3 regions of the Streptomyces sp. NPDC058045 genome follow, and region 1 is predicted to be linked to each of the others. Evidence: riboswitches for the same ligand, from Rfam matches in the RefSeq annotation. Region 1 holds a riboswitch; each other region holds the start of a gene.
The links. Region 1 has a riboswitch for thiamine pyrophosphate ahead of ACFVST_RS18375 (thiamine ABC transporter substrate binding subunit). Riboswitches for the same ligand answer to the same signal wherever they lie in the genome.

Region 1 (10,625 bases):
GCACGGCCTCAGCGTCTAGGGGCCCGCCCCCTCCCCCCGCCCCTCCCTCCCCCCTCCGGCCCCTCCCTCCACCTCCTCCTGCCTCCCGCCCCGTTCCTCGCGCGCCTGTGTATCCATGCGCGCGCTCACCGCTCTGCGTCGGTCCGCGCATCGGACCGTGGCGTTTGCTTCCGGTGTCACTTCAGTCCACGGCGTCGCCTCAGCCCACCTCCGTGCTTCCGTCGGCATCCTGCGTCTAACCCCAGCCCACCCCGCCCGCCCCAGCCCGCAGGCCGCCCCAACGCCCCTACACAGAGCCGCAGTTGAAGCTCCACCTCGCCCCCTCCGCTCCACCTCTCCGCCCCGTCAGCCCCGCCCACCCCGTTGGCTGAGTGCTGTCCCCGAGCCGGGGCCGGGCATCCGTCTCTCGACGGCCCCAGGGCCCCCGGAGGCGGGCGCACCGGGGAGCGGTAGGAGTCGGGGGTGGCCCGGGTTGAGGAGCCAAGGGGGGAGCAGGGTAAGTGGGTTGACGTAAGTGAGGCCGCGGCGGGCGCCCCAGTGGAGGCAGGGGCCTGGGCAGTGGCCGGTGCCGGGGTCGAGGGTGGCGATCTGTTGGCCGGCGGTGACCAGGTCGCCTTTGTGGACGGTCGGATGGACGGGCTGGTAGGTGGTGTGGACGGGTGGGTCCCCGGTGTGGTCGAGGGTGACGGTGACGACGCCGTGGCCTGCGACTTGTCCGGCGTAGGTGATGTGTCCCGCGGCGATGGCGAGGACCGGGGTGTCGGTGGGGGCGGTGAGGTCGATGCCGCGGTGGCCGGGGCCGTAGGGGGTGGTCGGTGGGTCCCAGCCGCGGGTGATGTGCGGTGGTGCGGCGAGGGGCCAGGTGCGTGCGACGGGTGGCCCGCTGCCGTTGAGGTCACCGTTGTCGCCACTGCCTCTGCTTCCCCTGACCACATCGATATGTCTACTGGTGAGAGTGGTGGCGGCTGGTGGGGGTTGGGGGTCTGGGGGCTTGGTGGTGATGGTCGCTGTGGTGAGGGTCGCGGTGGTGAGGAGGGTTGCGGTTGCTGTGGTGCCGTATCGATGGAGGCGGCCTCGTCCGGTGCCTTGGGGAGGTTGTTGATCTCGGCTGATAGATGGCTGCGTGTGCTCATGAGGTAGCCGTCCGTGGTTGTTGATGGGTGTGGGGTTGCTCGGTTGCTGCATGGGTGCAGCTTGGTGGATGGGGGTGGCGCTGTGGTGGGGGTCGGGTGGATCTGTGGATAACGGGCTGGTTGTGGATAACGGCGTCACTCGGTGGTGCGGGGTTCGTTGCCCGTGGTCTCCGGGGTGTGTCCGGGTCCCGTACACTTCTGGTGGCGACCCGGGTCACCGGGTCGACTTCGCACGCCTCGACATTCGCCTTCTTGAGGGCGGTGTCCGCGCTCCTCGGTCCTTTGCGGCACAGCGCGCCGGGGCGTCAGGCGCAACCGCCGTCCGGTGGGAGCGACAACCGAGAACCAAGGAGAACACGGCCATGGCCGTCGTCACGATGCGGGAGCTGCTGGAGAGCGGCGTCCACTTCGGTCACCAGACCCGTCGTTGGAATCCGAAGATGAAGCGCTTCATCTTCACGGAGCGCAACGGCATCTACATCATCGACCTGCTCCAGTCGCTGTCGTACATCGACCGCGCCTACGAGTTCGTCAAGGAGACCGTCGCCCACGGCGGCACGGTCATGTTCGTCGGCACGAAGAAGCAGGCGCAGGAGGCGATCGCCGAGCAGGCGACCCGCGTCGGGATGCCGTATGTCAACCAGCGTTGGCTGGGCGGTATGCTCACCAACTTCTCGACGGTCTACAAGCGGCTGCAGCGCCTGAAGGAGCTGGAGCAGATCGACTTCGAGGATGTGGCCGCGTCGGGCCTCACCAAGAAGGAGCTGCTCGTCCTCTCGCGTGAGAAGGCGAAGCTGGAGAAGACCCTCGGTGGTATCCGCGAGATGTCCAAGGTGCCGAGCGCCGTGTGGATCGTGGACACCAAGAAGGAGCACATCGCCGTCGGCGAGGCCCGGAAGCTGAACATCCCGGTCGTCGCCATCCTGGACACCAACTGCGACCCGGACGAGGTCGACTACAAGATTCCGGGCAACGACGACGCGATCCGTTCGGTCACCCTGCTGACCCGGGTGATCGCCGACGCCGTCGCCGAGGGTCTGATCGCCCGTTCCGGTGCCGCGTCCGGTGACCAGAAGCCGGGTGAGAAGGCTTCGGGTGAGCCGCTCGCCGAGTGGGAGCGCGACCTGCTCGAAGGTGAGAAGAAGGCCGACGAGTCCGGTGAGAAGCCGGCCGAGGCGGCCGCTCCCGCCGAGGCCGCTGCCGATGAGGTGCCGGCCGCTGCCGAGGCTCCGGCCGCCGAGGCGGAGAAGCCCGCCGAGGGCGAGCAGCAGGCCTGATCTCAGTTCGGGTGCTGAGGTGAGCAGGGGCGGTGGCACCGCCACCGCCCCTGCTCGTCAGCCCGAGGGTCCGCTGGGTGTCCGCCCTGTGTGATCCCCGACCTTCCAGACTTCGAGAAAGATTCTCAGACTCATGGCGAACTACACCGCCGCCGACGTCAAGAAGCTCCGCGAGCTCACCGGCGCCGGCATGATGGACTGCAAGAAGGCGCTGGACGAGGCCGACGGCAGTGTCGACAAGGCTGTCGAGCTGCTCCGCGTCAAGGGCCAGAAGGGCGTCGCCAAGCGCGAGGGCCGCTCCGCCGAGAACGGCGCGGTGGTCTCCCTCATCGCGGACGACAACACCTCGGGTGTGCTGGTCGAGCTGAAGTGCGAGACGGACTTCGTCGCCAAGGGCGAGAAGTTCCAGGCCGTGGCGCAGTCGCTGGCCGAGCACGTCGCCAAGACCTCGCCGGCCGACCTGGAGGCGCTGCTGGCGTCCGAGATCGAGCCCGGCAAGACGGTGCAGGCGTTCGTGGACGAGGCGAACGCGAACCTGGGCGAGAAGATCGTCCTGGACCGTTTCGCGCAGTTCTCCGGCGGCTACGTCGCGGCGTACATGCACCGCACGATGCCGGACCTGCCGCCGCAGATCGGTGTCCTGGTCGAGTTCGACAAGGCGGACGCCGAGGTGGCGAAGGGTGTGGCGCAGCACATCGCCGCGTTCGCGCCGAAGTACCTGTCGCGTGAGGACGTGCCGGCCGACGTGGTCGAGGCGGAGCGCCGGGTCGCCGAGGAGACCACGCGCAACGAGGGCAAGCCGGAGGCCGCCCTGCCGAAGATCGTCGAGGGTCGCCTCAACGGCTTCTTCAAGGACGCCACCCTGCTGGGCCAGCCGTACGCGCTGGACAACAAGAAGTCCGTCCAGAAGGTTCTGGACGAGGCTGGTGTCACCCTGAAGCGCTTCTCGCGCATCAAGGTCGGCATCTGAGTCCGTACCGCGACCGAGTCCCGGCCCGCTAGGGTCGACCCAGTCGCCCGCGTCGGCCTGTGCCGTGCGCGGCGGACGAACGCAGATCTGACGAGGAGGCCATTGCCGCGTATGGGATGCAGGAACACCCCGCCGGCAGTGGCCTTCTTCGTATGTGTGCCGAGCAAGAAGAGGCGAGAACTCCATGAGCACCAAGGCCGACAAGGGTGAGACCAGCGACGGCAAAGTCGCGGGGCGCTTTCTGCTGAAGCTGTCCGGTGAAGCGTTCGCCGGCGGTGGGCAGTTGGGTGTGGATCCCGACGTGGTACATGCCATCGCCCGGGAGATCGCGGCTGTGGTGCGGGACGGTGCGCAGATCGCCGTCGTGATCGGCGGCGGCAACTTCTTCCGTGGTGCCGAGTTGCAGCAGCGCGGTATGGACCGGGCGCGTTCCGACTACATGGGGATGCTCGGCACGGTGATGAACTGCCTGGCTCTTCAGGACTTCCTGGAGAAGGAGGGCATCGATTCGCGGGTGCAGACCGCGATCACCATGGGCCAGGTCGCGGAGCCGTACATTCCGTTGCGTGCGGTGCGGCATCTGGAGAAGGGCCGTGTGGTCATCTTCGGTGCCGGTATGGGGATGCCGTACTTCTCCACGGACACGACGGCCGCGCAGCGTGCCCTGGAGATCGGTGCCGAGGCGCTGCTCATGGGGAAGAACGGCGTGGACGGGGTGTACGACTCCGATCCCAAGACCAATCCGGACGCGGTGAAGTTCGACGCGCTGGGCTACGGCGAGGTCATCACCCAGGATCTGAAGGTCGCCGACATGACGGCGATCACCCTGTGCCGGGACAACCAACTCTCCATCCTGGTGTTCGAGTTGCTCACCGAGGGCAATATCGCAAGGGCCGTCAAGGGTGAGAAGATCGGCACGCTCGTCGGCGACGAGGGCACCCGGGACTGACCGCCCGGCCGAGGCCGCCCAGGGCACCCCGAGAGGGGATGGACAAAGTCCTGCCGGAGGGACACCGTGCAGGGAAGAGACGCGACGCAGCCGGCCGCCCGCCAGTGGATGCCGGGCCCACTCACGACACGCAGGAGCAAGTGGTGATCGAAGAGACCCTCCTCGAAGCCGAGGAGAAGATGGAGAAGGCCGTCGTGGTCGCCAAGGAGGACTTCGCCGCGATCCGCACGGGCCGTGCGCACCCGGCGATGTTCAACAAGATCGTGGCCGACTACTACGGCGCGATGACGCCGATCAACCAACTGGCCTCGTTCTCGGTGCCGGAGCCGCGGATGGCGGTGGTGACCCCGTTCGACAAGAGCGCGCTGCGCAACATCGAGCAGGCGATCCGCGACTCCGATCTGGGCGTCAACCCGAGCAACGACGGCCACATCATCCGGGTGGTGTTCCCCGAGCTGACCGAGGAGCGCCGCAAGGAGTTCATCAAGGTCGCCAAGACCAAGAGCGAGGACGCGAAGATCTCGATCCGCTCGGTGCGCCGCAAGGCGAAGGAGGCCATCGACAAGCTGATCAAGGACGGCGAGGTCGGCGAGGACGAGGGGCGCCGCGCGGAGAAGGAGCTCGACGACACCACCGCGAAGTACGTCGCCCAGGTGGACGAGCTGCTCAAGCACAAGGAATCCGAGCTGCTTGAGGTCTGATGAACGACTCTTCCCGGGGGGCGCCACCTCCGGCCGGGTACACCGGCCCGTGGCTCCCGCCCGATCAAGGGCATTCCCCGGGGGCGGCGGGCACGGCCCCTGCGTACGATGCGCAGGACCCGTACGGCGCCCGGTCCGGGTGGCCCGCCGGGTCCGCCGGTGGGACGCAGCCGCTGCCGGTGATACCCGCCGACCCGGCCGGTGCGGTTCCCGAGGACCATGCGGGGACACGTCGGCTGGGCGGCCCCCTGTTCCGTGACGAGCCGCCGTCTACGCCGAATCCGCAGGAGCCCATGGACAGCGCCCCACCGCCCTCCCCGGCGCCGCAGAAGAAGAGCGCGGGCCGTGATCTGGGTGCCGCGATAGGTGTCGGCCTGGGGCTCGGCGCGGTGATCCTCGCTTCGCTGTTCGTGGTGAAGGCCGTGTTCGTCGCGGTGATCGTGGCCGCGGTGGTGATGGGGCTGTGGGAGCTGACCTCGCGGCTGCGGGAGCGGCAGGGCGTGGACGCGCCGCTGGTTCCGCTGGTGATCGGCGGTGCGGCGATGGTCGTGGCCGGTTACGCGCGGGGCGCCGAGGGTGCGTGGGTGGCGATGGCGCTGACCGCGCTGGCCGTCCTGGTGTGGCGGATGACGGGCCCGGCCGAGGGCTATCTGAAGGACGTCACGGCGGGTGTGTTCGCCGCGTTCTATGTGCCGTTCCTGGCGACGTTCGTGGCGCTGCTGCTGGCGGCGGGGGACGGCCCGTGGCGGGTGCTGACGTTCCTCGTCCTGACGGTGGTGAGCGATACCGGTGCCTACGCGGTGGGCTGGCGTTTCGGGCGGCACAAGCTGGCGCCGCGGATCAGCCCCGGCAAGACGCGGGAGGGCCTGGCGGGTGCGGTGTCGTTCGCCATGGTGGCGGGCGCGCTGTGTATGCAGTTCCTGATCGATGACGGGGTCTGGTGGCAGGGGCTGCTGCTGGGGCTCGTGGTGGCTGTCAGCGCCACGCTCGGTGACCTGGGCGAGTCGATGATCAAGCGGGATCTCGGCATCAAGGACATGGGGACGCTGCTGCCGGGCCACGGCGGGATCATGGACCGCCTGGACTCGCTGCTGCCGACGGCCCCCGTGGCCTGGCTGCTGCTGGCGGGCTTCGTCGGAACGACGTGAGCGCCTGAGCTTCCGCCGGGAGTGTTTTCCGGGGCCCGCTGCCTTTGGGTGGCGGGCCCTTCGGTGTGCCGGGGCGGTGCCGTGGAGGGGGCCGGGGGTGGTTATCCACAGGGTGGCGAGGGGGCTTCGCGGGGTCTGCGACACTGGTACGCATCATGCCTGCACCCGGAGAACTGACCTTCGTAGCACCGCGCGGCGCCAAGAAGCCGCCGCGGCACCTCGCCGATCTGACGCCCGCCGAGCGCAAGGAGGCGGTGGCCGCGGCCGGCCAGAAGCCGTTCCGCGCCAAGCAGCTCTCGCAGCACTACTTCGCCCGTTTCGCGCACGACCCGCAGGAGTGGACGGACATTCCGGCGGCGGCCCGCGAGCCGCTGCGGGAGGCACTGCTGCCGGACCTGATGTCCGTGGTGCGGCACATCAGTTGCGACGACGACACGACCCGTAAGACGCTGTGGCGGCTCTTCGACGGGACGCTGGTCGAGTCCGTCCTGATGCGGTATCCGGACCGGGTCACCATGTGCATCTCCTCCCAGGCCGGCTGTGGGATGAACTGCCCGTTCTGCGCCACCGGCCAGGCCGGGCTGGACCGCAACCTGTCCACCGCCGAGATCGTGCACCAGATCGTCGACGGGATGCGGGCGCTTCGGGACGGGGAGATCCCCGGCGGCCCGGCCCGCCTGTCGAACATCGTGTTCATGGGCATGGGGGAGCCGCTCGCCAACTACAAGCGGGTGGTGGGCTCGATCCGCCGGCTCACCGATCCCGCGCCGGACGGCCTCGGCCTGTCGCAGCGCGGCATCACGGTGTCCACGGTCGGCCTGGTGCCCGCCATCCACCGGTTCGCCGACGAGGGCTTCAGCTGCCGTCTCGCCGTGTCGCTGCACGCCCCGGACGACGAGTTGCGCGACACCCTCGTCCCGGTCAACACCCGGTGGAAGGTACGGGAGGTCCTCGACGCGGCCTGGGAGTACGCCGCCAAGTCGGGCCGCCGTATATCGATCGAGTACGCGTTGATCCGCGACATCAACGACCAGGCGTGGCGCGGTGATCGGCTGGGGCGGCTGCTGAAGGGGAAGCGGGTGCACGTCAATCTGATCCCGCTGAATCCGACTCCCGGTTCGAAGTGGACGGCGTCCCGCCCCGAGGCGGAGAAGGCGTTCGTGGACGCCATCGCCGCCCATGGAGTGCCGGTCACCATCCGCGACACCCGAGGCCAGGAGATCGACGGCGCGTGCGGTCAACTCGCCGCCACCGAACGCTGATCCGCCCGGCACCCTCCTAGTGAAACGGACCGCGCCGGTCTCACCTGGAGGAGCCCGGCGGACCACTGCGCACCCCGGGGCCGGCCCGCTCGGCGGTACCGGTACGATGAGGCCCGTACATCTGCATATCCGACAGGGGAGCGCCACAGCGCTGAGAGTGCGGCAGCCGGCCAGAGCCGGTGGGTCGCAGACCCTCTGAACCTCGCCCGGGTCATTCCGGGTAGGAAGTTCGGTCACTACTCCGGCTGTTGCGCCCTGCTGCCGTCCTTTCCGAGGACCGCGGCAGGGCCGCGTCTCTTCCTGGCCACCCCCAGGAGGACATTCAGTGAGCGTCACAGGGAAGAACCCCGCCGGTCGCCGGCGGGCCGTGCGAAGAGTGTCGGCCGTCGCGCTCGCCGCCGGTCTCGGGACGGGAGCGTTGAGCGCGTGCTCCGACTCCGGCGGCAGCGGCACCTCGTCCGGCGGCAGCAAGACCGTCACCCTCGTCAGCCACGACTCGTTCGCCGCGTCCAAGGGCGTACTGAAGGAATTCGAGAAGGAATCCGGGTACAAGCTGCGGATCCTCAAGGACGGGGACGCCGGGCAGGCCGTCAACAAGGCGCTGCTCACCAAGGGAAACCCGCAGGGCGATGTGTTCTTCGGTGTCGACAACACGCTGCTGTCCCGCGCCCTCGACGGAGGGCTGTTCCAGCCGTACCGGGCGAAGGGCGCCGGGCAGGTGCGGCCCGAGTACCGCGTCGACGGCGGCAAGGACCGGGTGACGCCCGTGGACAGCGGCAGCATCTGCGTCAACTACGACAAGAAGTACTTCGCCGACCGCAAGCTGGCCCCGCCGAAGACCTACGACGACCTGGTCAAGCCCGCCTACCGCAATCTGCTCGTCACGGAGAACGCCGCCGGCTCCTCCCCGGGCCTCGGCTTCCTCCTGGGCACCGCCGCCCACTACGGCGACAACGGCTGGCAGGACTACTGGAAGAAGCTCAAGGCGAACGGCGTGAAGGTGGTCGACGGCTGGAGCCAGGCCTACGACGAGGAGTTCTCCGGCTCCGCCGGCGGCAAGAAGGCCGGCGGCGACCGCCCCCTCGTAGTGTCGTACGCGTCCTCGCCGCCCGCCGAGGCGATCTACTCCGACCCGCAGCCCAAGACCGCACCCACCGGTGTCGCCACCGGCACCTGCTTCCGGCAGACCGAGTACGCCGGCCTCCTCAGCAACGCGAAGAACCCCGAGGGCGGCAAGGCGTTCCTCGACTTCCTGCTGTCGAAGCGGTTCCAGCAGGACATGCCGCTGAACATGTTCGTGGACCCGGTGGCGGCGAACGCGACACCGCCCGCGGACTACACCCGGTACGCGGTCACCGTGCCCCACCCGGCGACCATGGCGCCGGGGAAGATCGCCGACCGGCGTGACGACTGGGTCAAGTCGTGGACCTCGATCGTCCTGAAGTAGCCGACGCCGCCGAGCAGACCGCCGGCCCGGGCCCCCGCAAGGACCCAGGCCGCGGCCACCCGGCCCATCCCCGGCAGTCCCGCATCCGGCGCCCGTGGTCCGGTGCGGTGCGCTCGGCCGCCGTCCGGCTCGGGCTGCTGGCGCTGCCCGCCGCGTTCTTCGCGGTGTTCTTCGCCTACCCCGTCGCCGCCATCGTCGGCCGCGGCCTGCACGACGGCGGGCGCTGGCACCCCGCGCGCCTCGGCGAGGTCCTCACCCAGCCCGACATCCGGCATGTGCTGTGGTTCACCACCTGGCAGGCCTGCGCCTCCACCGCGCTCACCCTGCTGATCGCACTGCCCGCCGCCTATGTCTTCGCCCGCCTCGACTTCCCCGGCAAACGCCTCCTGCGGGCCGTCATCACCGTGCCGTTCGTCCTGCCCACCGTCGTCGTCGGCACCGCGTTCCTCGCCCTCCTCGGCCGCGGCGGACTCCTCGACACCCTGTGGGGCGTACGCCTCGACACCACCGTGTGGGCCATCCTCCTGGCGCATGTCTTCTTCAACTACGCCGTCGTGGTCCGCACCGTCGGCGGACTCTGGGCCCAACTCGACCCGCGGCAGGAGGAAGCCGCCCGCACCCTCGGCGCCTCCCGCCTCGGCGCGTTCCGGCAGGTGACCCTGCCCGCGCTGGGGCCCGCGGTGGCCGCCGCCGCGCTCATGGTGTTCCTGTTCACGTTCACCTCCTTCGGAGTGGTGCAGATCCTCGGCGGGCCCGGATTCTCCACCCTCGAAGTGGAGATCTACCGGCAGACCGCGCAGATCTTCGACCTGCCGACGGCCGCCGTGCTCAGCCTCATCCAGTTCGCCGCCGTCGCCGCCGTACTCGCCGTACACGCCTGGACGGTGCGGCGCCGTGAGAGCACCCTGCGCCTGGTCGACGCCGCCCGCACCGCACGCCCACCGCGCGGCGCCGCCCAACGCACCCTGCTCGGCGTGGTCCTCACCACCGTGCTGCTTCTGCTGCTGCTTCCGCTCGCCGTCCTCGTGGAACGCTCCCTGGACACCCCCGGCGGCCATGGCTTCGGCTACTACCGGGCCCTCACCTCCGCCGACGGCGGCACCTTCCTCGTCGCACCCCTCACCGCCGTCGCCACCTCCTTCGGCTACGCCCTAGCCGCCACCGCCCTCGCCGTCGTCATCGGCTCCCTCGCCGCGACCGCCCTCGCCCACCGCGCCGGCCGCCTCACCCGCACCTTCGACGCACTGCTGATGCTGCCGCTCGGGGTGTCCGCGGTCACCGTCGGCTTCGGATTCCTCATCGCCCTGGACGAACCGCCGCTCGACCTCAGAGAGTCCTGGCTGCTGGTGCCGCTCGCCCAGGCCCTCGTCGGCGTGCCGTTCGTGGTGCGCACCATGCTGCCCGTACTGCGGGCCGTCGACCCGCGGCTGCGGGAGGCCGCCGCCGTCCTCGGCGCGGCACCGCTCCAGGTGTGGCGGGAGGTGGACTGGCCGATGGCGCGGCGCGCCCTGCTGATCTCCGCGGGCTTCGCCTGCGCGGTGTCCCTCGGCGAGTTCGGCGCCACCGTCTTCCTCGCCCGCCCCGACCGCCCCACCCTGCCGGTGGCCGTCGCCCGCCTCCTGGGCCGCGCCGGCGACCTCAACTACGGGCAGGCGATGGCCCTTTCCGTGATCCTCATGGCGGTGTGCGCCCTGACGCTGCTCGCCCTCGAACACGCCAGGACCGCCGAACACACCGG
Region 2 (10,625 bases), on a different contig from region 1:
GTATCTGGAGCAGACCTTCGGGACCTGGTCGGTGCGGGGCGGGTTGCGGGCGCTGGCTTCGGCGGTGCACACGCGGTGCGAGGAGCGGGGCGTGGAGTTCCGTTTCGGTGCGCGGGCGGTGCGGATCGTGGAGAAGGACGGCCGGGCCGCCGGTGTGGAGCTGGCCGACGGCACCGTGCAGGAGGCGGAGTTCGTGGTGGCGGGTGTCCCCCCGAGCGTGCTGGAGTCGCTGCTGCCGGGGGTACGGGCGGACGGCGGGGTGCCGCCGCAGTCCGGGCTGCCGAGCCGGGTGAAGCTGCTGCTGGCGTTGCGCGGCGCCCGCCCCGAGGGCACCGCGCACCGCACCGTGGTGCACGGCGCGGACCGGGACGCGGAGTTGGCCGCCCTCTTCGGCCCGGAGAGCGGCCGGGGCCTGCCCGCCTCCCCGACGGTGACGGTGCTCCGCCCCGGGGACCCCGCCCAACTCCCTTCGCCCGAGCATGAGTCGGTGACGGTGACGGCCACCGTGCCCGCGTCCTGCGAGGTCTCGGCGGAGGATGTGGGGCGGCTGCTGGAGCGGGCCGGGCGGGCGGTGGAGGGGCTTGCCGAGCGGCTGCTGTGGCACGAGGTGCTGGGCCCTGCCGAGGTGGAGCGGGACACGGGGGCGGCGGGCGGTGCGGTGCCCGCTCCGGCGCTGGCCGCGGCCGGCGGCAGGCTGCTGCATCCGGCCAACTCCACGCGGCTGCCCGGCCTGTTCACGGTCGGCGGCTGGTCGCATCCGGGCGGCGGTCTGGCGCACGCCGGGATGTCGGGCGCTCTGGTGGCCGGTCTGATCGTGGAGGGCCCGGAGTTCCGCGGCTCCACCTGAGCCGGTCGCCGGGGCGGGCTCAGTAGCGGTAGTGCTGGTCCTGCTGGCCGGGCTCGGGGGCGGGCGGCCAGGGGGTCACCGGCTCATAGCCCTGCTCGGGTCCGCCCGGGTAGGTGGGTGTGCCCTGGTACGGCGGGTAGGGCTGCTCGGGCGGGAGGGCGCCGTCGCCGTACTCGTGGTCCGCGGTGCCGCGCTGCTGCGGGACCCAGACGCCGCCCGGCGGGGTGTCCTCCGCGTAGGCCCCGGCGTACGGGTCCTGCGCCGGGTGGCCGCCGGTGCCGTAGCCCGGGGTGTAGGGGTCGTGGGCCGCCGGGTAGCCCGCCGCCGCGTACGGGTCGGGCGCCGCGTAGGGGTCGGGGTAGCCGTTGCCGTATGCGGTGGCGGTCTGGTCGTAGCCGGGCTGTGCGTGGGGGTGCTGGTCGTAGCCGGGGTAGGCGGTCTGGTCGTAGGCGGGGGCGGCCGGGTCGGTGCCCCAGGGCTGACCCGGGTCGACGGTGGCCTGGGTGTCCGTGCCGTAGACGCCGTACTGGCCGGTGTCGTCGGGCAGCGGTTCCGGTTCGTAGAGGGGAGCGGCGGGCGCCTGCTCGGGGGGCGGGGGCGGTGTGCCGGGGTGCTCGTACTCCAAGTCGGAGACGTGCAGGGCGGGTTGCTGGGGTGGGGCGGCGCGGCGTCGGCGGCTGGCGCCCGGTTTGCCGCCGAGGGCCCAGCCGGTGGAGAAGCCGCGGCGGAAGGAGAGCGTCACATAGGTCTGGCCGACGGCGAACGCGGCGGCGCCCAGCCCGATGACCGGAATGGAGCGCAGCAGCACCCCGCCGACCACACAGAGGAATCCGCCGAAGGCCAGCAGCCGCCACCGCAGCCGCGCCTTGTACTGGAGCAGCACCTCTCCCAGCAGCCAGAGAGCGACGATGCCGAACGCGATGTAGAGGACCGTCAAGCCCATGTACGCCCCTCTCGTACGCACGGCGACCGAAGCAGTGCTGCGGCCAGCGTACGGCCGGACTAGGCCGGCGAGTGGTGCAGGCCGAGATTTTCGTGGATTTCCAGCGTCGCCGTCGAACTGTTCAGGGTGATGAAGTGGAGCCCCGGGACGCCCTCGTCGAGCAGCCGCGCGCAGAACCCGGTGGCGAACTCGATCCCCATGGAGCGTACAGCGGCCGGATCGTCCTCGGCATCGAGCATCCGCTGCTTCAGTTCGGCGGGGAAGACGGCGGTGCTCAGGGTGGGCAGCCGCTTCAGCATCCGCACGCTGGTGACCGGCAGCACCTCGGGGATGACGGGCGTCTCGCAGCCCGCGGCCGCCACCCGGTCCCGCAGCCGCAGATAGGACTCGGGGTGGAAGAACATCTGGGTGATCGCGTAGTCGGCGCCGGCCCGGCACTTGTCCACGAAGTGCCGTACGTCGGTGGCCTCGTCGGTGGAGCGGGGGTGCAGGTCGGGGAAGGCGGCGACGCCCACGCAGAAGTCGCCGGACTCCTTGATGAGGGAGACCAGTTCGGCGGCGTAGGTGAGGCCCTGGGGGTGGGCGATCCACTCGCCCATCGGGTCGCCGGGCGGGTCGCCGCGGACGGCGAGCATGTTGCGGATCCCGGCGTCGGCGTACTGGCCGATGATGTTGCGCAGTTGGGCCACCGAGTGGTCGACGGCGGTGAGGTGGGCGACGGGGGTGAGGGTGGTGTCGGAGACGATCTGCTCGGTCTCGCGGACCGTGCCCTCCCGGGTGGAGCCGCCCGCCCCGTAGGTCACGGAGACGAAGTCGGGTGCGACGGCCTCGACCCGGCGCAGTGCCTTCCACAGGGACCGCTCGCCCTTGGGCGTCTTCGGCGCGGAGAACTCGAAGGAGATCGCCGTTTTGCCGGTCGCGAGCATGTCACGCACGGTGCGTGCGCGATCAGTGCGGGTGGATGCGGTACCGAAGGCCATAACGGCAGGTTAGCCAGGTGGGCGCGGTCCCCCAACCGGAGCAGCATGATTTGTCACGTTTCGCCGGGCTGCTGTCCACGCCTCGGACAGCAGCCCCCGTTCCGTACGGCGGCGGCTCAGCTCTGCCGCAGCCGCCGGGAGAACTCCTCGGCCGCCGCCTTGGGGTCGTCCGCCTCGGTGAGGGCGCGGACCACGACCACCCGGTGGGCGCCCGCGTCGAGCACCTCGTCCAGATTGCCCAGGTCGATTCCGCCGATGGCGAACCACGGCCGGTCGGTGCCGAGGGCGGCGGTCCGGCGCACCAGGTCGAGGCCCGGGGCGTGGCGGCCGGGCTTGGTGGGGGTGGGCCAGCAGGGGCCGGTGCAGAAGTAGTCGGCGCCGGGCTCCACCGCGGCGGCCGCCGCCTCCGCCCCGGCGTGGGTGGAGCGGCCGATCAGCACCTCCGCACCGAGCAGGGCGCGGGCCGCGGGCACCGGCAGATCCCCCTGCCCGAGGTGGAGGACGTCCGCCCCGGCGGCGTGCGCCACATCGGCCCGGTCGTTCACCGCGAGCAGCTTGCCGTGCCGGCGGCAGGCCTCGGCGAGGACGGCCAGATGTTCCAGCTCCTCCGCGGCCTCCATGCCCTTGTCCCGCAACTGCACGATGTCGACGCCCCCGGCGAGCACCGCGTCCAGGAACTCGGGCAGATCGCCCTGCCGCTTGCGGGCGTCGGTGCACAGGTACAGCAGGGCGCCGGCCAACTGCTCGCGGGGGCCGGTGGGCTCGGTGCGGGTCATGGGCGGCGGCTCCTCGGGCTGGGCGATCACCGGCACGACGGCACGCGCACCACCGGCCTGGGCAGCACAGCGTACGGGCCGCGGACGTTCCGCGGCCCGTACAGGCAGCCCGGTGCTGCGGTCGGTCGGACGGTGGGCGGGGTCAGACGGCGAGCGCCTGGGCGCGGCGCTTCACCTCCGTACCGCGGTTCTCGCTCAGGGCCTCGGCGGGGGTGCCGGGCAGGGACGGGTCAGGGGTGAAGAGCCACTCCAGCATTTCCTCGTCGGTGAAGCCGTCGTCCCGCAGGAGGGTCAGGGTGCCGCTGAGGCCCTTGACCACCTTGTCGCCGTCGATGAAGGCGGCCGGCACCTGGAGGACGCGGTTCTCACCGCGGCGCACGGCGATCAGCTGGCCCTCCTTGACGAGCTGGCGTACGCGCGTCACCTCGACGTCGAGCTGCTCGGCGATGTCGGGGAGGGTGAGCCAGGCGGGGACGAGAGCATCGGTCTTCATGTCAATCTCGGTCACGGGGACAAGCGTGCCATCTGCCACCGACAGCCGCACGTGCCCCGCCCCCGCCACCACTCCCGCAGGGGGTGCCGCGGCGGCGAACGGGGCTATCTGCGGGCCGACTTGAGCGGTCGGGCCGGGTCGGACAGCGCCTGCGGGTCGAGTGCCGCACCGGACTCGATGAGCTTGCGGCCCTGCGCCAGGTCCCGGGGCCGGCCCACCGCGAGCACCGCCACCAGCCGCTCGCCCCGCAGCCAGCACACCGACCAGGCGGCGCCCTCCGGATCACCCCGCCAGACCACGGCGTCGGCGCCCGCGTGATGCCCGGCGTACTGCACGAAGCGGCCGAACTGCTCGGACCAGAAGTACGGCACCGGGTCGTAGCGGATCGGCTCGCCCGCCTCGTCGCCGACGATGTCCGCGGCGACGGTGCGCGGGCCCTGGAGGGCGTTGTCCCAGTGGTGCACCAGCAGCCGTTCGCCGTAGCGGCGGGACGGGAAGGAGGCGCAGTCGCCCACCGCGTACACCCCGGGCAGGGAGGTGCGCAGACGGTCGTCGGCGAGGATCTCGCGGTGCTCGCCGAGGGCGATGCCGGAGCCGGCCAGCCAGCCGGTGGCGGGGCGGGCGCCGATGCCGACGACGACGGCTCCGGCGGGCAGCCGCGTCCCGTCGTCGAGCAGGACGGAGCCCGGCTCGACGCCCACCACCCGTACGCCGGTGCGGAGTCGGGCGCCGGCTTCGGTGTACCAGCGGGCCATGGGGGCGGCGACCTCGGCGGGCAGCGCACCGGCCAGCGGGCGGTCGGCGGCCTCCACCACGGTGACCCGGCAGCCCGCCTCCCGGGCCGCGGTGGCGAACTCGGCGCCGATCCAGCCCGCCCCGACCACCACCACGTCCCGCTGCCCGGCGAGGACGGGACGCAGCCGCGCCGCGTCGTCCAGGGTGCGCAGCAGATGGACGCCGGGGACGTCGGCGGGGCCGGGCAGCCGGACCGGTTCGGCGCCGGTGGCGATCACCAGGGAGTCGTAGGGGACGGGCCCGGCCTCGGTGTCCAGGGTGTGCTCGGCGGCGCGCAGGCCGGTGACCGGGAGGCCGAGGCGGAGGGTGACGCCGAGCGCCTCGAAGTCGACGTCGAAGGCGGAGTCCTCGGCCTTGCCGAGGAGGACGGCCTTGGACAGCGGGGGCCGGTCGTAGGGCTGGTGGGGCTCGGCGCCGAGCACGGTGATCGGGCCGGTGAAGCCCTGTTCGCGCAGGGCGACGGCGGTCTGCACACCGGCCATCCCGGCGCCCGCCACCACGACGCTCCGCCCCGTCCGCTCTGCCTGTGCCCCGCCACCGGGCCGCGTCTCGTCGCTCATCCCGGTCACCCTATCCACCCGGCCGCCCGGGGTCAGCGGGCTTCCTCCGTGATGCCGTGCACACGCCCGCCGCCGGCCCGGTACACCGCCGGCACCCCTACTGCGGCTGGGGCGGCAGGGGCTAGGGTGGCGGCGGACCACACTCGCGGGAGCCCGTACGCGGCGGGCTGAGAGGGAGGCCGAAGCAGCCTCCGACCGTACGAACCTGATCCGGGTCATGCCGGCGAAGGGAGGGGCTGGACGCCCATGTCAGCACGGTCAGCACAGCACAGGGCCGGTGCGCCCGCCGGGGCGGCGGGGCAGCTTGACGTCCTGGTCGTCGGGGGCGGCGTCATCGGACTGGTCACGGCCTGGCGGGCGGCGCAGCGGGGGCTGCGCACCGCGGTCGCGGACCCCGAACCGGGCGGCGGCGCCGCCCGGGTGGCGGCCGGAATGCTCGCCGCCGTCACCGAACTCCACCACGGCGAGCAGACCCTGCTCGGCCTCAACCTGGCCTCCGCGCACCGCTATCCGGACTTCGCCGCCGAACTGTCCGAGGTGAGCGGGCAGGACCTCGGCTACCGCCGCTGCGGCACCCTCGCCGTGGCGCTGGACGCCGACGACCGGGCGCATCTGCGGGAGCTGCACACCCTCCAGACCCGCTCCGGGCTGGACTCCGAGTGGCTCTCCGGGCGGGAGTGCCGCCGCCTGGAGCCGATGCTGGCGCCCGGGGTGCGCGGCGGGCTGCGGGTTGACGGCGACCACCAGATCGACCCGCGGCGGCTGGCGTCCGCCCTGGTCACCGCGTGCGAGCGGGCCGGAGTCGCCCTGCACCGGCAGTGGGTGGAGCGGCTGCGCACGGCCGGTGACCGCGCCACCGGTGCCGTCCTCGGCGACGGGACCGAACTCGCCGCGGGCCGCACCGTACTGGCCGGCGGCAGCCTCAGCGGGAAGCTGGCCGGGGTGCCGCCCGAGGTGCTGCCGCCGGTGCGCCCGGTCAAGGGGCAGGTGCTGCGGCTGCGGGTGCCGGCCGGGTACGGGCCGTTCCTGAGCCGTACGGTGCGCGCCGTGGTCCGCGGCGGCCAGGTGTATCTGGTGCCGCGGCTCAACGGTGAGCTGGTGCTCGGCGCGACCACCGAGGAGCTGGGCTGGGACACCACGGTGACCGCCGGCGGGGTCTACGAACTGCTGCGCGACGCCCATGAGTTGATCCCCGGCATCACCGAACTGCCGCTCGCCGAGACCCGGGCCGGACTGCGCCCCGGCTCCCCCGACAACGCCCCGCTGCTCGGGCCCACCGGCCTGGACGGCCTGCTGCTCGCCACCGGCCACCACCGCAACGGGGTGCTGCTCACCCCGATCACCGGCGACATCCTGGCGCACGCCCTGACCGAGGGCGAACTCCCCGCCGAGGCCCGCCCGTTCACCCCCCGGCGGTTCACCGCCGGCGCACCCGTGGAGCTGCCCGTATGAGCCCGCTGAGCCCGCGCCCCGACTCCGTGCTCCTCTCCGTCAACGGCGAGCAGCGCGCCGTACCCGCCGGGACCGCGCTGGACGCCCTGGTCGCCGGGCTGTCCGCGGCGCCGAAGGGCGTGGCGGCCGCGGTCAACGAGAGTGTGGTGCCCCGTGCCGAGTGGTCCGGGACCGTGCTCGGGGACGGCGACCGGGTCGAGATCCTCACCGCTGTCCAGGGAGGCTGACCATGGCGGACGACCCGCTCGCCCTCGGCGGGACCACGCTGTCCTCGCGGCTGATCATGGGGACCGGCGGCGCCCCCAGCCTGGAGGTGCTGGAACGCTCGCTGGCCGTCTCCGGTACCGAGCTGACCACGGTGGCGATGCGCCGCCTCGACCCGGGCGTACAGGGCTCGGTGCTCTCGGTGCTGGAGCGCCTCGGGATCGCCGTACTGCCGAACACCGCGGGCTGCTACACCGCGGGTGAGGCGGTGCTGACGGCGCGGCTGGCCCGGGAGGCGCTGGGCACCGACCTGGTCAAGCTGGAGGTGATCGCCGACGAGCGGACCCTGCTGCCGGACCCGGTGGAGACCCTGGACGCGGCGGAGATCCTGGTGGACGACGGTTTCACGGTGCTGCCGTACACCAGTGACGACCCGGTGCTGGCGCGGCGGCTGGAGGACGCGGGGTGCGCGGCGGTGATGCCGCTGGGGTCGCCGATCGGTTCCGGGCTCGGCATCCGCAATCCGCACAACTTCCAGTTGATCACCGAGCGGGCGCGGGTCCCGGTGATCCTGGACGCGGGCGCCGGGACCGCCTCCGATGTGGCGTTCGCCATGGAGCTGGGCTGCGCCGGTGTGATGCTCGCCTCGGCGGTGACGCGTGCGCGGCGGCCGGTGCTGATGGCGGAGGCGATGCGCGGCGCGGTGGTCGCGGGGCGGCTGGCGTACCGGGCGGGCCGTATCCCGCGCCGCCACTTCGCGGAGGCCTCCTCACCGCGGGACGGCCGGGCGGCGCTGGACCCGGAGCGGCCGGCGTTCTGAGCGGGGCCGGTGGCGAGCGTCACCAGGGGGTGTCTTCCCGATCTTCGCGGGCGTCGGGTGTGCCGTTTCGCTCCTCGTAGACTCACCACGTGGACACGACCCTTCAGGACCCGCTCATCGGGCAGGTGCTCGACGAGCGCTATCGCATCGACGCGCTGATCGCGGTCGGCGGGATGGCCACGGTCTACCGGGCCCTGGACACCCGCCTGGACCGGGTGCTCGCGGTCAAGGTGATGCATCCGGCGCTCGCCGCCGACGCCTCCTTCGTGGAGCGCTTCATCCGCGAGGCCAAGTCGGTCGCCCGCCTCTCCCATCCGAACGTGGTCGGCGTCCACGACCAGGGCCGGGACGGCGCCTATGTCTACCTCGCCATGGAGTACGTGGCGGGCTGCACCCTGCGGGACGTGCTGCGGGAGCGGGTGGCGCTCCAGCCGCGGGCCGCGCTGGACATCCTGGAACCGGTACTGGCCGCGCTGGGCGCCGCCCACCGCGCGGGTTTCGTCCACCGCGACATGAAGCCGGAGAACGTGCTGATCGGGGACGACGGCCGGGTGAAGGTCGCCGACTTCGGACTGGTCCGCTCCGTGGACACGGTCACCAGCAGCACCGGCGCGGTCCTCGGCACGGTGTCGTATCTGGCGCCCGAGCAACTGGAGGACGGCACCGCCGAGCCCCGGGTCGACGTCTACGCCTGCGGGGTCCTGCTCTACGAGATGCTGACCGGCGCCCGACCGCACTCCGGGGACTCCCCCGCCCAGGTCCTCTACCGGCATCTGCACGAGGACGTACCGCCGCCGTCCCGGCTGGCGCCCCAACTCGCCGCCGGGCTGGACCGGTTGGTGGCCTCCGCGACGGCGCGTACTCCCGGGCGGCGCCCCAAGGACGCGGTGGCGCTGCTGGCCGCGGTCCGCGAGACCCGGGCGGCGCTCACCGCGGAGCAGCTTGACGCGGTACCGCCGGCGGCCGGTCCCGAGGGGGCGGACTGGCTCACCGCGCACGACACCAGGGACGACCGCACCAGCGTCCTGCCCCGCTCCGGCCGCCTCACCGGCACCCGGCCCGCCACCGGGTCCCGCCGGGCGCGCGAGACGGACCCGGAGGCGGAGCTGCACCGCACCAGCGTGCTGGCGCCGCCCCCGCCGGGCCGCCCGCGGGGCCGCGGGCCGCGGCTGCGCACCCCGGGCCGCGGCCCGCTGGCCGTACTGCTCGCGGTCCTGGTGATCCTCGGCGCCGGCACCGGCATCTGGTACATCAACTCGGGCCAGTTCACCAGGGTGCCGCCGCTGCTGGCGAAGACCGAGGCGCAGGCCCGGCAGCGGCTCGGCCAGGCCGGTCTGGAGGCCGGCGCAGTCAAGCGGTCCTACAGCGCGACCGACAAGCGGGGCACCGTCATCTCCACCGACCCGGAGACCGGGCAGCGCATCCGCCGCCACGACCGGGTCGCCCTGACCATCTCGCTCGGCCCGCGCACCGTACGGGTCCCGGACGTGGACGGGGAGCCGCTGGACCGGGCGCGGACCATGCTGAGGTCGGCCGGGCTCGCCCCCGGCATGGTCACCCGCACCTTCAGCGAGGACATCGCCCGGGGTTCGGTGGTCCGCGCCACCCCCGGGTCGGGCACCTCGCAGCGGGCCGGGACCGCGGTGGCGCTGGAGGTGAGCCGGGGCCGGCCCGTCGACCTGCCGGATGTGACGGGTGAGACGCCGGCCGACGCGGAGGCCGCGCTGAAGAAGGCCGGGCTGAAGGTGCGGACCGCCTCGGGGCGGGTGCACTCGCAGTTCGACGCGGGCCGGGTCGCCGCCCAGTCCCCGGACTCGCCCCGGCAGCTCGCCGCCGGGGACACCGTCACGCTGACCCTGTCGAAGGGCCCGCAGATGGTGCCCGTACCGGATGTGATGGGCGAGACGGTGGACACGGCGCGGGCCCGGCTGTCCGCCGCCGGGTTCAAGGTGAAGGTGGACCGGGGCCTGCTGGGCGGCCTGTTCGGCGGGGACAAGGTGAAGTCCCAGTCGGTGGACGGCGGCGAGAAGGCACCCAAGGGCAGCGAGATCACGGTCGAGGTGGGGTAGCCCCGCCGCCCCCGGTGGCCAGAGGCCGTGCCACCCTGGCTGGCGTGATCAGCAGCGCCCTCCCCCGTAATCCCGTCGGCGGCCATGTGCCGGTGGCCGGTGGACTCGCCGCGAACGGCCTGGCCTACGCCCGCACCATGGGCGCCGAGACCGTGCAGGTCTTCGTCGCCAATCCGCGCGGCTGGGCGACGCCCACCGGCAATCCGGCGCAGGACGAGGCCTTCCGCACCGCCTGCGCGGAGGAGGGCATCCCGGCCTATGTGCACGCGCCCTATCTGATCAACTTCGGTTCGCACACGGTGGCCACGGCCGAGCGCTCGGTGCTGTCGCTGCGGCACTCGCTGCGGCGGGCCCGTGCGATCGGCGCCCTCGGCGTGGTGGTGCACACCGGCTCCGCGACGGGCGGCCGGGATCGCGCCACGGCCCTGGCCCAGGTACGGGAGTTGCTGCTGCCGCTGCTGGACGAGCTGACGCACGAGGACGACCCGTATCTGCTGCTGGAGTCGACGGCCGGGCAGGGCGCCTCGCTCTGCGCCCGCACCTGGGACTTCGGGCCGTACTTCGAGGCGCTGGACGCGCATGAGCGGCTCGGGGTGTGCCTGGACACCTGCCATGTCTTCGCCGCCGGGCACGACCTGGCCGGGCCGCACGGGGTGGCGCAGACCCTGGACCTGCTGGTGGGGACG
Region 3 (9,495 bases), on a different contig from region 1:
GACGATGGCGGTGCGGGAGATCTTCGCGGGCCTGCCCTGGTGGGTGAAGTGGGTGGCGGTGCCGCTCATCGCGCTCTTCGTGTTCGGCGGACTGATCGTCGGCATCCTCCAGGTCCTGGTCGGCCTGCTCTTCAAGGTGCTGATCTTCGTGGCGCTGGTCGGCGGACTCATCTATGTCGTAGGGAAGTTCAGGTCCAACTCCTCGTCCAGGGGCGACTGGTAGCCGCTCGCGGAGGGTGCTGGGCTGGCGGGGGCAGGATAGGGACGGCGTCCCTCGCGCGGGGGAAGTTTCCGCACTCCGTGGACAGGGGCCGGGCCGCGGCGGCTAGGGTCCTGGGATCGACGACCCGGTCCGTCGAGCGCACCTCCGCCCGTGAACCGGCCGAGACCGGCCACCCCTCGGCCCCTCGCGCTTCGGGAGTGACCATGGCCCCCGCCGACCTCCGCCCCGTACCCGCGTCCGCGCATGTGCCCCGCGGCTCCGCCGGCGCCCCGGCTCCGCCCGTCGCCCCTGTCGCCAAGAGCGGCACCGGGGCCGGGCCGACGCTGATCGGGTCCGTACAGCGGGCGCTGCGGCTGCTGGAGTCCGCCGCGGCACACAGCGGCGGTGCGCCCGCCAAGCAGTTGGCCCGTGAGGCGCGGCTCCCGCTGCCCACCGCGTACCACCTGCTGCGGACCCTCACCCATGAGGGATATCTGCGGCGTGAGGGCGGCGTCTTCCATCTCGCCGAGGCGGCCGAGCGGCTGGCGCGGAGCGCCGGTGTCCAGCAACGGCGCCTGAGAATGGGCGAGTCACTGCGGCATCTGCACCAACTCATCGGCGCCGCCGTCTACTTCGCGGTCTACCGGGAGGGCGAGATCGATCTGGTGTCGGTCGCGGACTCACCGGTCGGCCCCGCCGTCGAGGAGTGGGCCGACTTCCGCGAGACGGGCCATGCGCACGCCATCGGACAGTGCCTGCTCTCCCAACTGGACGACGAGGCAAGGCAGGACCATCTCTCCCGCCACCCCGTCCGGCAGATCACGCCCTATGGCGCGCCCGACGCGCCCACGCTGCTGCGGCGGCTCGACCGGGCGGGCCGGATGCGGCCGATCTTCGAGCGGCAGGAGTACGCCCTCGGCACCGAGTGCGCGGCCATCCCGATCACTGTGGGTGCGACCGCCGCCACCCTCGCCATCTCCCTTCCCTCGCACCGGAGTTCGGCTCTGGAGGCGCTTGCCCTGCGGCTCCAGCGGGAGATCGGCGGGCTGCTCGGGACACTCGACATCTCTATCAGCATCTGAAAACTCACTCCTTGTGATCTGATGTGCACAGTGAGCAAGATGCCACCAGCGCCGGGGACTTGTGCCCGGCCAGTCGACGGCAAACGACGGGGTAGGCGATGCGCGAGTCGGTACAGGCCGAGGTCATGATGAGCTTTCTCGTCTCGGACGAGCTCTCTTTCCGGATCCCGGTGGAGCTCCGTTACGAGACGGATGATCCGTATGCCGTGCGGTTCACCTTCCATCTGCCCGGCGATGCGCCTGTGACCTGGGCGTTCGGACGGGAGTTGCTGGTGGACGGGGTCGCCGGGCCGTGCGGTGACGGCGATGTGCACATCTGGCCCACCGATTCCGAGGTGCTGGACGAGGTGTTCATCCGGCTCCAGGTCGGCGCGGACCAGGCGCTGTTCCGGGCCGGCGCGGCCCCCCTGGTCGCGTTCCTCGACCGCACCGACCGGCTGGTGCCGCTCGGGCAGGAGCAGAAGCTGGCCGACTACGACACCATGCTCGACGAGACGCTGGACCGGATCCTCGCGGAGCAGAGTGCGGGCTGACACGCCCGCCCGCACATGCCAGCCGTAACGCTTCAGCAACGGCCCGCCGCCTTCCGCCAGTTGAAGAGCGGCGGCCCGCCGGACGCCCCGCCCCGGGGCCGGGCTCAGCGCTTGCGGCGCCGCCCTCCGCCGCCCCGCCCCGACCGGGCGGGCCCGCGACCCCCCGGCACCGGCCCCACCGCACTCCCGGAACTGCCCACCCCCGCAGGCCCGTTCACCGGCACAGCCCCCGCGCCGCCCGCCACCGGCACGCTCCCGGCGCCCCCCTCCGGCCGGTCCGCGGAGACGACCAGGGTGGCCAGCAGCGTCGTCACCGGTACCGAGGCGACCAGGCCGATCGAGCCCACCAGCGTCCGTACGATCTCCTCCGCCACCAGTTCGCTGCCCGCCACGGTGCCCACTCCGCTGCGGGCCACCGAGAAGAGCAGCAGCAGCGGCAGGGCGGCACCCGCGTAGGCCAGGACCAGGGTGTTGACGACGGACGCGATGTGGTCGCGGCCGATCCGGATGGCCGCCCGGTAGAGCCGCCGCCGTCCCATCGAGGGGTCGGCCTGGTGCAGCTCCCACACCGCGGAGGTCTGGGTGACGGTCACATCGTCGAGCACCCCGAGCGAGCCGATGACGACTCCGGCCAGCAGCAGCCCGCTCATGTCGATGGACGGGTACAGGCCGTGGATGAGGCCGGTGCTGTCGTCGGTGTTGCCGGTGAGCGCGGCCCAGCCGATGAAGAGGGAGCCGAGCAGCCCGATCAGCAGCAGCGAGACCAGGGTGCCGAGCACCGCCACCGAGGTGCGGGCGTTGACGCCATGGCAGGTGTAGAGCGCGATCAGCATGATGGCGCTGGCCCCGATCACCGCCACCACCAGCGGATTCGAGCCCTGGAGGACGGCCGGCAGGATGAACAGCGTCAGCACCAGGAAGCTCACCGCGAGCGCCACCAGCGCCAGCAGCCCCCGCAGCCGCCCCACCGCGACCACCGCCAGCGCGAAGATCCCCGCCAGCAGCACCATCGGGAACTTCCGCTCCACATCGCTGACCGAGTACTGGAGTTCATGCGGGGCGTCGGGCGCGTAGGAGACCACCACGCCCTGGTGGGCGTGGAGTTGGCGCGGGGAGTCGGGCCGGACGATCTCGGTGAAGGTGCGGCCGCGGTCCTTGCCGGTGTCGACCCGGACGGTCGCCTTGCCGCAGGCCCCGGCCGGCTTCCGCTGGGCCGAACCGCCGTCCGCGGCAGGGGCGTTGCCACCGGAGCCACCGGCACCGCCCGGGTCGCCGGTGCCACCGGCGCCGCCCGAGCCGTCGGCGTTCACCGAGGAGCACGGCACCTTCTCCACCTGGACCACGGTGGCCTGTTGGGTCTGCCGGTCGAAGCCGACCCCGGAACGCTGGTGCGGCGGGGCGCCGCCGGGCCACAGTGCCACCAGCCCCACCACCACGGCCACCGCGAACGGGATGAGCACCGCCGCGATCACCTTCCGCAGATGCCGCGAGACGGGCGCCGCCGGGCCGTGCCCATGGCTGTGGCCGTGCTCGGGCGGGTGCGGCGGTGGCTGAGGGGGCTGTTGCATGGAGGTCACCTGCCGATCATCCCAAGAAGCGGACGTCCCTGTTCACAGAGCGCCTCCGCACGTTAGCTTAGAAGCGCTTTTGCACACGCGGGAGCTCGGAGCACCGGGCTGAGAGGGCGCTGACCTGCGCATTCGCGAGGACCGTACGGCGATGACGTACGGGCACACCTCGCGTGCGGGAACGGCTGCGTCGACCGCTGAACCTGTTACCGGGTAATGCCGGCGTAGGGAGTTAGGTCACATGACCGCATCTGACGCACACCTGCCTGCCTCCGTCCCGTCCGAGGGGACCGGAAGCACCACGGAGGACGGGCACACCACCGGCTGGCACAAGGGATATCTCACAGGGCCCGAGGGCACCCGCCCGGACCTGCGGGTCCCGGTCCGCCGAGTCCACCTCACCAACGGCCGGGCCGTCACCCTGTACGACACCTCGGGGCCGTACACCGATCCGGAGACCGAGACCGACGTCCGGCGGGGGCTCGCGCCGCTGCGGGAGAACTGGATCATCGCCCGCGGCGACACCGCGGAGTACGCGGGTCGCCCCGTCCGCCCCGAGGACGACGGCATCAAGCACACCTCGCCGCGCGGCGGGCTGCGCAATCTGGACGCGGTGTTCCCCGGCCGCCCCCGCCAGCCCCGCCGCGGCCGCACCGGCCGGGCGGTGACCCAACTCGCCTACGCACGGCGGGGCGAGATCACCCCGGAGATGGAGTACGTCGCCATCCGGGAGAACCTCGCGCCCGAGACGGTGCGCGAGGAGATCGCGGCCGGCCGCGCCGTACTGCCGGCCAACGTCAACCACCCCGAGACCGAGCCCATGATCATCGGCAAGCGGTTCCTGGTGAAGGTCAACGCCAACATCGGGAACTCCGCGGTCACTTCCTCCATCGAGGAGGAGGTGGAGAAGATGACCTGGGCCACCCGCTGGGGCGCCGACACCGTCATGGACCTCTCCACCGGCCGCAACATCCACACCACCCGCGAGTGGGTCCTGCGCAACTCACCCGTCCCCATCGGCACCGTCCCGCTCTACCAGGCACTGGAGAAGGTCGACGGCCGTGCGGAGGAGCTGAGTTGGGAGGTGTACAAGGACACCGTCGTCGAACAGGCCGAGCAGGGCGTGGACTATATGACGGTGCACGCCGGAGTGCGCCTGCCGTACGTCCCGCTCACCGCGAACCGCAAGACCGGCATCGTCTCCCGCGGCGGCTCCATCATGGCCGCCTGGTGCCTGGCCCACCACCGCGAGAGCTTCCTCTACGAGCACTTCGAGGAACTCTGCGAGATCCTCGCCGCCTTCGACGTTACCTACTCACTCGGCGACGGACTGCGCCCCGGTTCCATCGCGGACGCCAACGACCGTGCCCAGTTCGCCGAGTTGGAGACCCTGGGCGAGCTGAACCGGATCGCCAGGCGGCACGAGGTGCAGACCATGATCGAGGGCCCGGGCCATGTCCCCATGCACAAGATCAAGGAGAACATCGACCTCCAGCAGCAGATCTGCGAAGAGGCGCCCTTCTACACCCTCGGCCCCCTCACCACCGACATCGCCCCCGCCTACGACCACATCACCTCCGGCATCGGCGCCGCCATGATCGGCTGGTGGGGCACCGCCATGCTCTGCTACGTCACACCCAAGGAGCACCTGGGCCTGCCCAACCGCGACGACGTCAAGACCGGCGTCATCACCTACAAGATCGCGGCCCATGCGGCGGACCTCGCCAAGGGCCACCCGGGCGCCCAGGACTGGGACGACGAACTCTCCGACGCCCGCTTCGAGTTCCGCTGGGAGGACCAGTTCAACCTGGCCCTCGACCCGGACACGGCCCGAGAGTTCCACGACGAGACCCTCCCCGCCGAACCCGCCAAGACGGCCCACTTCTGCTCCATGTGCGGCCCGAGGTTCTGCTCGATGAAGATCAGCAGAAGCATCACAGAGCAGTTCGGCGGCGACGACCCGCTGACCAGCGACGATGAGGCTCGGATGGGGATGCTGGCCAAGTCGGCCGAGTTCGCTGCGCGGGGGAACCGGCTCTACCTGCCGATCGCGGACTGATCTTCTGACGTCTCAGTGATCGCCTGCACAGAGATCGCCCCTGGCTCCGGGATGTCGAGCTGGGGGCGAGTCGCATTGTTGGTTAGGCGGTGTTGATGTTGCCCGTGGACGCGGCGCGGGCTGGGCGGTCATGCGGGCTCCGTGGGGTTGCTGACGAGAGCGGGTCGGCTGGCCACCTCGTGGAGGTGATCACGGAGAGCGAGGGATCGCAACGTGCCCTGCCGGTCTCCGTCCGCTGCCTGTGCGCGTGCTTGCAGCCTCAGCAGCCGTGCATTGATGGAGCCCGACGCGATACCGTGAGCTATCTCGTCAGACTGACGTGAAGTCTCGACTTGCATTCGTCGCCTCGTCGGTCTGAGATCCTGGAGACCATGAGCGAGAGGTGCCGCAGGTATGGAGTGGAAGACCCACGGTGAGCGTCAGATCTACACCAACAAGTGGGTGAACCTGTGTCTGGTCGATGTCCAGCAGCCGGACGGTCGGAGGTGGGAGTACCACGTCGTCCGTCTCCGGCACCTGGCCGTGGCCGCGGTGGTCAATGACCGCCAAGAGGTCCTGATGATGTGGCGGCACCGCTTCATCACAGACTCGTGGGCCTGGGAGCTGCCCATGGGTCTGGTGGAAGAAGGGGAGACACCGGAAGAGGCTGCGGCCCGTGAGGTTCTGGAGGAGACGGGCTGGCGTCCCGGCCCCGTCAAACCGCTGATCTACGCCGAGCCGGCCAACGGGATCACCGACTCACAACACCACGTCTTCCGGATCGACGGCGCTACCTACGCCGGGCCGCCCACGGAGAAGAACGAGTCCGACCGCATCGAGTGGATTCCCCTCTCGGAGGTACGGGGCATGATCGACCGTCGGGAAGTCGTAAGCAGTGGCTCACTCGTCGGCCTGCTGTACCTGCTCATGGCTGAAGGGGTTCGCTGACCTGCGGGAGGAGTTCCCGCAGCCTCGCTTCGAAGGCCAGCGCTACAGGCTGTTGCCGGTACGGGGCCAACTGGCCGTAGAACTCCCTGAGATGGCCTGAAACTCGCTCGGACGAAACCGCGGATGCGGGTTCAAGTGCTCGCATGGCGGTGTGGCACGCCTGGTCGAGCTTGCCTTGATCCAACTGCGTACGCGCCAGCCAGAACGAGTGGAACGCACGGCCGCGCTGATTGGTGCGGTCTTCGCGTCGCAAGGCGTCCGTGATCAAGGGTTCGGCTGTGGCTGCTTCGCCCAGTCGACCGTGCGCGATGCCCGTGTCCACGATGAGCTTCGGCTCATCGAAGTAGGTGACCCAAGAAGGGTCGGGGTCACTCGCCTGGATCTGCTCGAAATGACGGTGGGCTTCTCCGATCGCCCGGTGAGTGGAATCCCGGTTGCCGAGGGTGGCGTGAGCGAAGGCTTCGCGCATGGACAACATGGACAGGACACGTGAGGTGGTGCCGAGATCTGAGCGGGCCTGGTCCTGGGCGGCCGTTACGAATGCCAGCGAATCCGCGGGCTTGTCCTGGTAGGTCGCCTGCAAGCTCATGCAGGCAAGTACGTTGGCCATGAACTGGCGGTCGTCGGTTTCCTTGGCCAGTTGCAGGGCCTCGGTGAAGTAGGCACGAGCCTGGTTGTACTGGCGGGCGTCGAAGTAGGTCCAACCGGTGAGGCGGGCCAACTCGGCCGCGATCCCGTACAGGCCGCGCTGGATGGACGGCGGCCGGTTCTCCTTCAAGAGCCCGACGACATGGCGGAGTTGGCCGACGATGGCTGGCCTCAGCGCCTCGCCGCCATGCTGGTCGTCCCGCCTCCAGTAGTCCTCGATGGAGGAGCGGAAGGCTTCAAGTGAGGCTGCGTTGAGGCTTGTTCGAGTTGTCAGCGCCAGGATGCTGTCTACATCGGGGCCGGGCACTGATACAGGGGCCTGCTGCTCGGGCTCCAGTCGCTCCGGAATCTCTCGCTCGGTGGCCGCAAGGGCTTGGGGCGTCTCCCACACCCGACGGGCAAGTCCAAGCATGTGTCCCGGGATGCGCAACCCATCCGAGATGCGCTCGATGACGTCCATGTGCTGCAACTGGCGTTGCCCCGCGATCACTTCACCGACCCGGCTCGGGGTCAGCTCACAGCGCCTGGCGATCATCGACGGATAGATGCCTGCCTTGACCTTCACCAGCCGGAAGACCCTGGCGAAGTCCCGCATCCGGCACGCATCGATCATTTCCGGATCGGTGAGCAGCCTGGCCGGCAGTTCCTGCGGCCGGTCGGCGTCAGGCATTGGCTCGCTCCCCACTGCGAGGGCAACGCAAGGTCGTTGGGCTTCTACTTACCGCGATGTTACCCAAGTTGGGTAATCAGCCTGACCTTTTGGCGGCCTCCTCCGGATCGCCATGCTCCTTTCCATGGCAAGCAACCAGCAGACCAGACTGAACCGAAGGGGGTCGCATCGTGCCCATGCCAGAACACCCGACACAGGAAGCTCCACCCTGCTGCCCGCCACCAACCGGCCCGCCGCAACAAGCCGTGTTCGCCAGTGATCCCGGCTCCGTCAGCAAGGCGCGCGCGTATGCGCGTGAGGTCGTGGAGCATTACGCGCCGGACGCTCCGCGCACCCTCATCGAGGACCTACAGTTGATCGTTTCCGAGCTGGTCACCAACTCCATCCGGTACGGGACCGAGCCGGGCGACTCGGTAGCTGTCGTCCTCTCCGCGTCGGCGGGCCGGGTGCGTGTCGAGGTGCACGACCCGTCGCGGCGGTACCCGAGGTTCAAGGCTCCGAGTGCGGACCGCCAGCGCGGACGCGGCTTGATCGTCCTCGACGCCTTGGCGCACAAGTGGGGTGTCGCTCCCCGCCCGTTCGGGAAATTCGTCTGGGCGGAGCTGGCATGGCACTGATCATCCGAGCTGTGCCCGGTCCCGAGTTCGTCCCCGGGTGCACGGTGCGGACGTGGCTCGACGTGACCCCGGTCGGGCCGATGGCGCACATCCTGATCGGCCACCGGCCGCCGCGGCGACCAAGGGAGACGGCCAAGGGCATTGAGGCCAGTCTGATGGGCATGGTCGACGGGATGCGCCTGCGCCCGTCCGCCGAGCGGCTGTCGTCCGTCGGCGCGCATCTGCTGATCCGCAGCCCCCATGTCGCCCTCGACTACGGGCATCCGCAGTACCTCATGGGGCTGGCGGCCACGACTCCGGAGTGGCGCTCGCACATCGCCAGCGGATGGCCGACGTGCGTGACGATCGGCCTCGATCCCATACCGCCGGGCGCCGGCCCCGATGCACTCGACCAGTACGTCGAACGCATCCTCGCCACCAACCGGGCACACATGGGCGTGACGACCGTCCGCAACGGCTGATGTTCGAGAACCCGGACGAGAGCGACGGTTGACCTGCACCGCCGCGTTCGCGTTCTCCTGCCGCGAGTGAGGGCGGTGGCTACTGCGGCTCGCGCGTGTCCTTCCCGAAGTGCCAACAGCAGCAAGGAGCTTCCATGATGGATGACGCTCTGATCGCAGATCTTGAAGTGACGGCCCTCCTCTACGAGCCGCAACCGGGGCCGGTCGACCCGAAGAACTGCGTTACGTGTGCGGCACTCGTGATCGTGTTGGAGGAATCAACCGAACAGAACGACAAGGTGGGCCTGATGGAGGTAGCCACCAGGATGGCGGATCACGCCAAGTACGGGCATCCCGAGGACACGCGCATCGAACGCCTCCTGGGGAGCCTGTTCAAAGGCAACGAGACCTAGCGGGACTGTCGTCGTAGCGGGAAGCGCTCGGCACACTCGCCGTCGAAATCTAGCCGCTGCTCCAGTAAGCCGCCGCGTTGTCCCCTACACCCCCCGAAGGGGACAGCGCGGCTTCCTCGGCGCTCGCCGCTCGCCGCCCGTCCTGTGAGCGGCGAGCGCCAAAATGTGACCGGACCACCCCTCTGCCTGGACAGCGTTCTGGGGTGGTCCGGTCTGGAATCCCTGGTCAGGACCCCGGTGCCGATGGTACCGGGGCGCTTGGCGTGCCCGAAGTGCGGGTACGGCTGCGGCTGCAATACCGGCTTCGCGTTTTCGAATGGAGGTCCTGACCTGAGC

Region 2: linked by a shared signal. The riboswitch ahead of thiO (glycine oxidase ThiO) and the one ahead of ACFVST_RS18375 (thiamine ABC transporter substrate binding subunit) in region 1 are both predicted to bind thiamine pyrophosphate.
Region 3: linked by a shared signal. The riboswitch ahead of thiC (phosphomethylpyrimidine synthase ThiC) and the one ahead of ACFVST_RS18375 (thiamine ABC transporter substrate binding subunit) in region 1 are both predicted to bind thiamine pyrophosphate.

What each region holds. Positions count from the first base shown of each region.
Region 1 covers NZ_JBHVRR010000028.1:29,129-39,753, forward strand. The annotation lists gene ACFVST_RS18335 (TetR/AcrR family transcriptional regulator) at 1-19, shown strand, start outside; gene ACFVST_RS18340 (M23 family metallopeptidase) at 346-933, opposite strand; gene rpsB (30S ribosomal protein S2) at 1,496-2,410, shown strand; gene tsf (translation elongation factor Ts) at 2,544-3,380, shown strand; gene pyrH (UMP kinase) at 3,565-4,329, shown strand; gene frr (ribosome recycling factor) at 4,473-5,030, shown strand; gene ACFVST_RS18365 (phosphatidate cytidylyltransferase) at 5,030-6,178, shown strand; gene rlmN (23S rRNA (adenine(2503)-C(2))-methyltransferase RlmN) at 6,334-7,440, shown strand; TPP riboswitch at 7,565-7,685, shown strand; gene ACFVST_RS18375 (thiamine ABC transporter substrate binding subunit) at 7,859-8,887, shown strand; gene ACFVST_RS18380 (ABC transporter permease) at 8,863-10,625, shown strand, end outside.
Region 2 covers NZ_JBHVRR010000025.1:14,721-25,345, forward strand. The annotation lists gene ACFVST_RS16995 (phytoene desaturase family protein) at 1-847, shown strand, start outside; gene ACFVST_RS17000 (hypothetical protein) at 867-1,790, opposite strand; gene metF (methylenetetrahydrofolate reductase [NAD(P)H]) at 1,850-2,770, opposite strand; gene thiE (thiamine phosphate synthase) at 2,887-3,546, opposite strand; gene ACFVST_RS17015 (Rv2175c family DNA-binding protein) at 3,689-4,054, opposite strand; gene ACFVST_RS17020 (NAD(P)/FAD-dependent oxidoreductase) at 4,144-5,394, opposite strand; TPP riboswitch at 5,530-5,643, shown strand; gene thiO (glycine oxidase ThiO) at 5,641-6,846, shown strand; gene thiS (sulfur carrier protein ThiS) at 6,843-7,073, shown strand; gene ACFVST_RS17035 (thiazole synthase) at 7,076-7,870, shown strand; gene pknB (Stk1 family PASTA domain-containing Ser/Thr kinase) at 7,960-9,939, shown strand; gene ACFVST_RS17045 (deoxyribonuclease IV) at 9,975-10,625, shown strand, end outside.
Region 3 covers NZ_JBHVRR010000009.1:27,906-37,400, forward strand. The annotation lists gene ACFVST_RS08145 (DUF5326 family protein) at 11-223, shown strand; gene ACFVST_RS08150 (IclR family transcriptional regulator) at 427-1,284, shown strand; gene ACFVST_RS08155 (SsgA family sporulation/cell division regulator) at 1,383-1,817, shown strand; gene ACFVST_RS08160 (YibE/F family protein) at 1,922-3,385, opposite strand; TPP riboswitch at 3,463-3,633, shown strand; gene thiC (phosphomethylpyrimidine synthase ThiC) at 3,627-5,444, shown strand; gene ACFVST_RS08170 (NUDIX hydrolase) at 5,838-6,371, shown strand; gene ACFVST_RS08175 (hypothetical protein) at 6,349-7,689, opposite strand; gene ACFVST_RS08180 (ATP-binding protein) at 7,935-8,306, shown strand; gene ACFVST_RS08185 (hypothetical protein) at 8,297-8,767, shown strand; gene ACFVST_RS08190 (hypothetical protein) at 8,902-9,159, shown strand.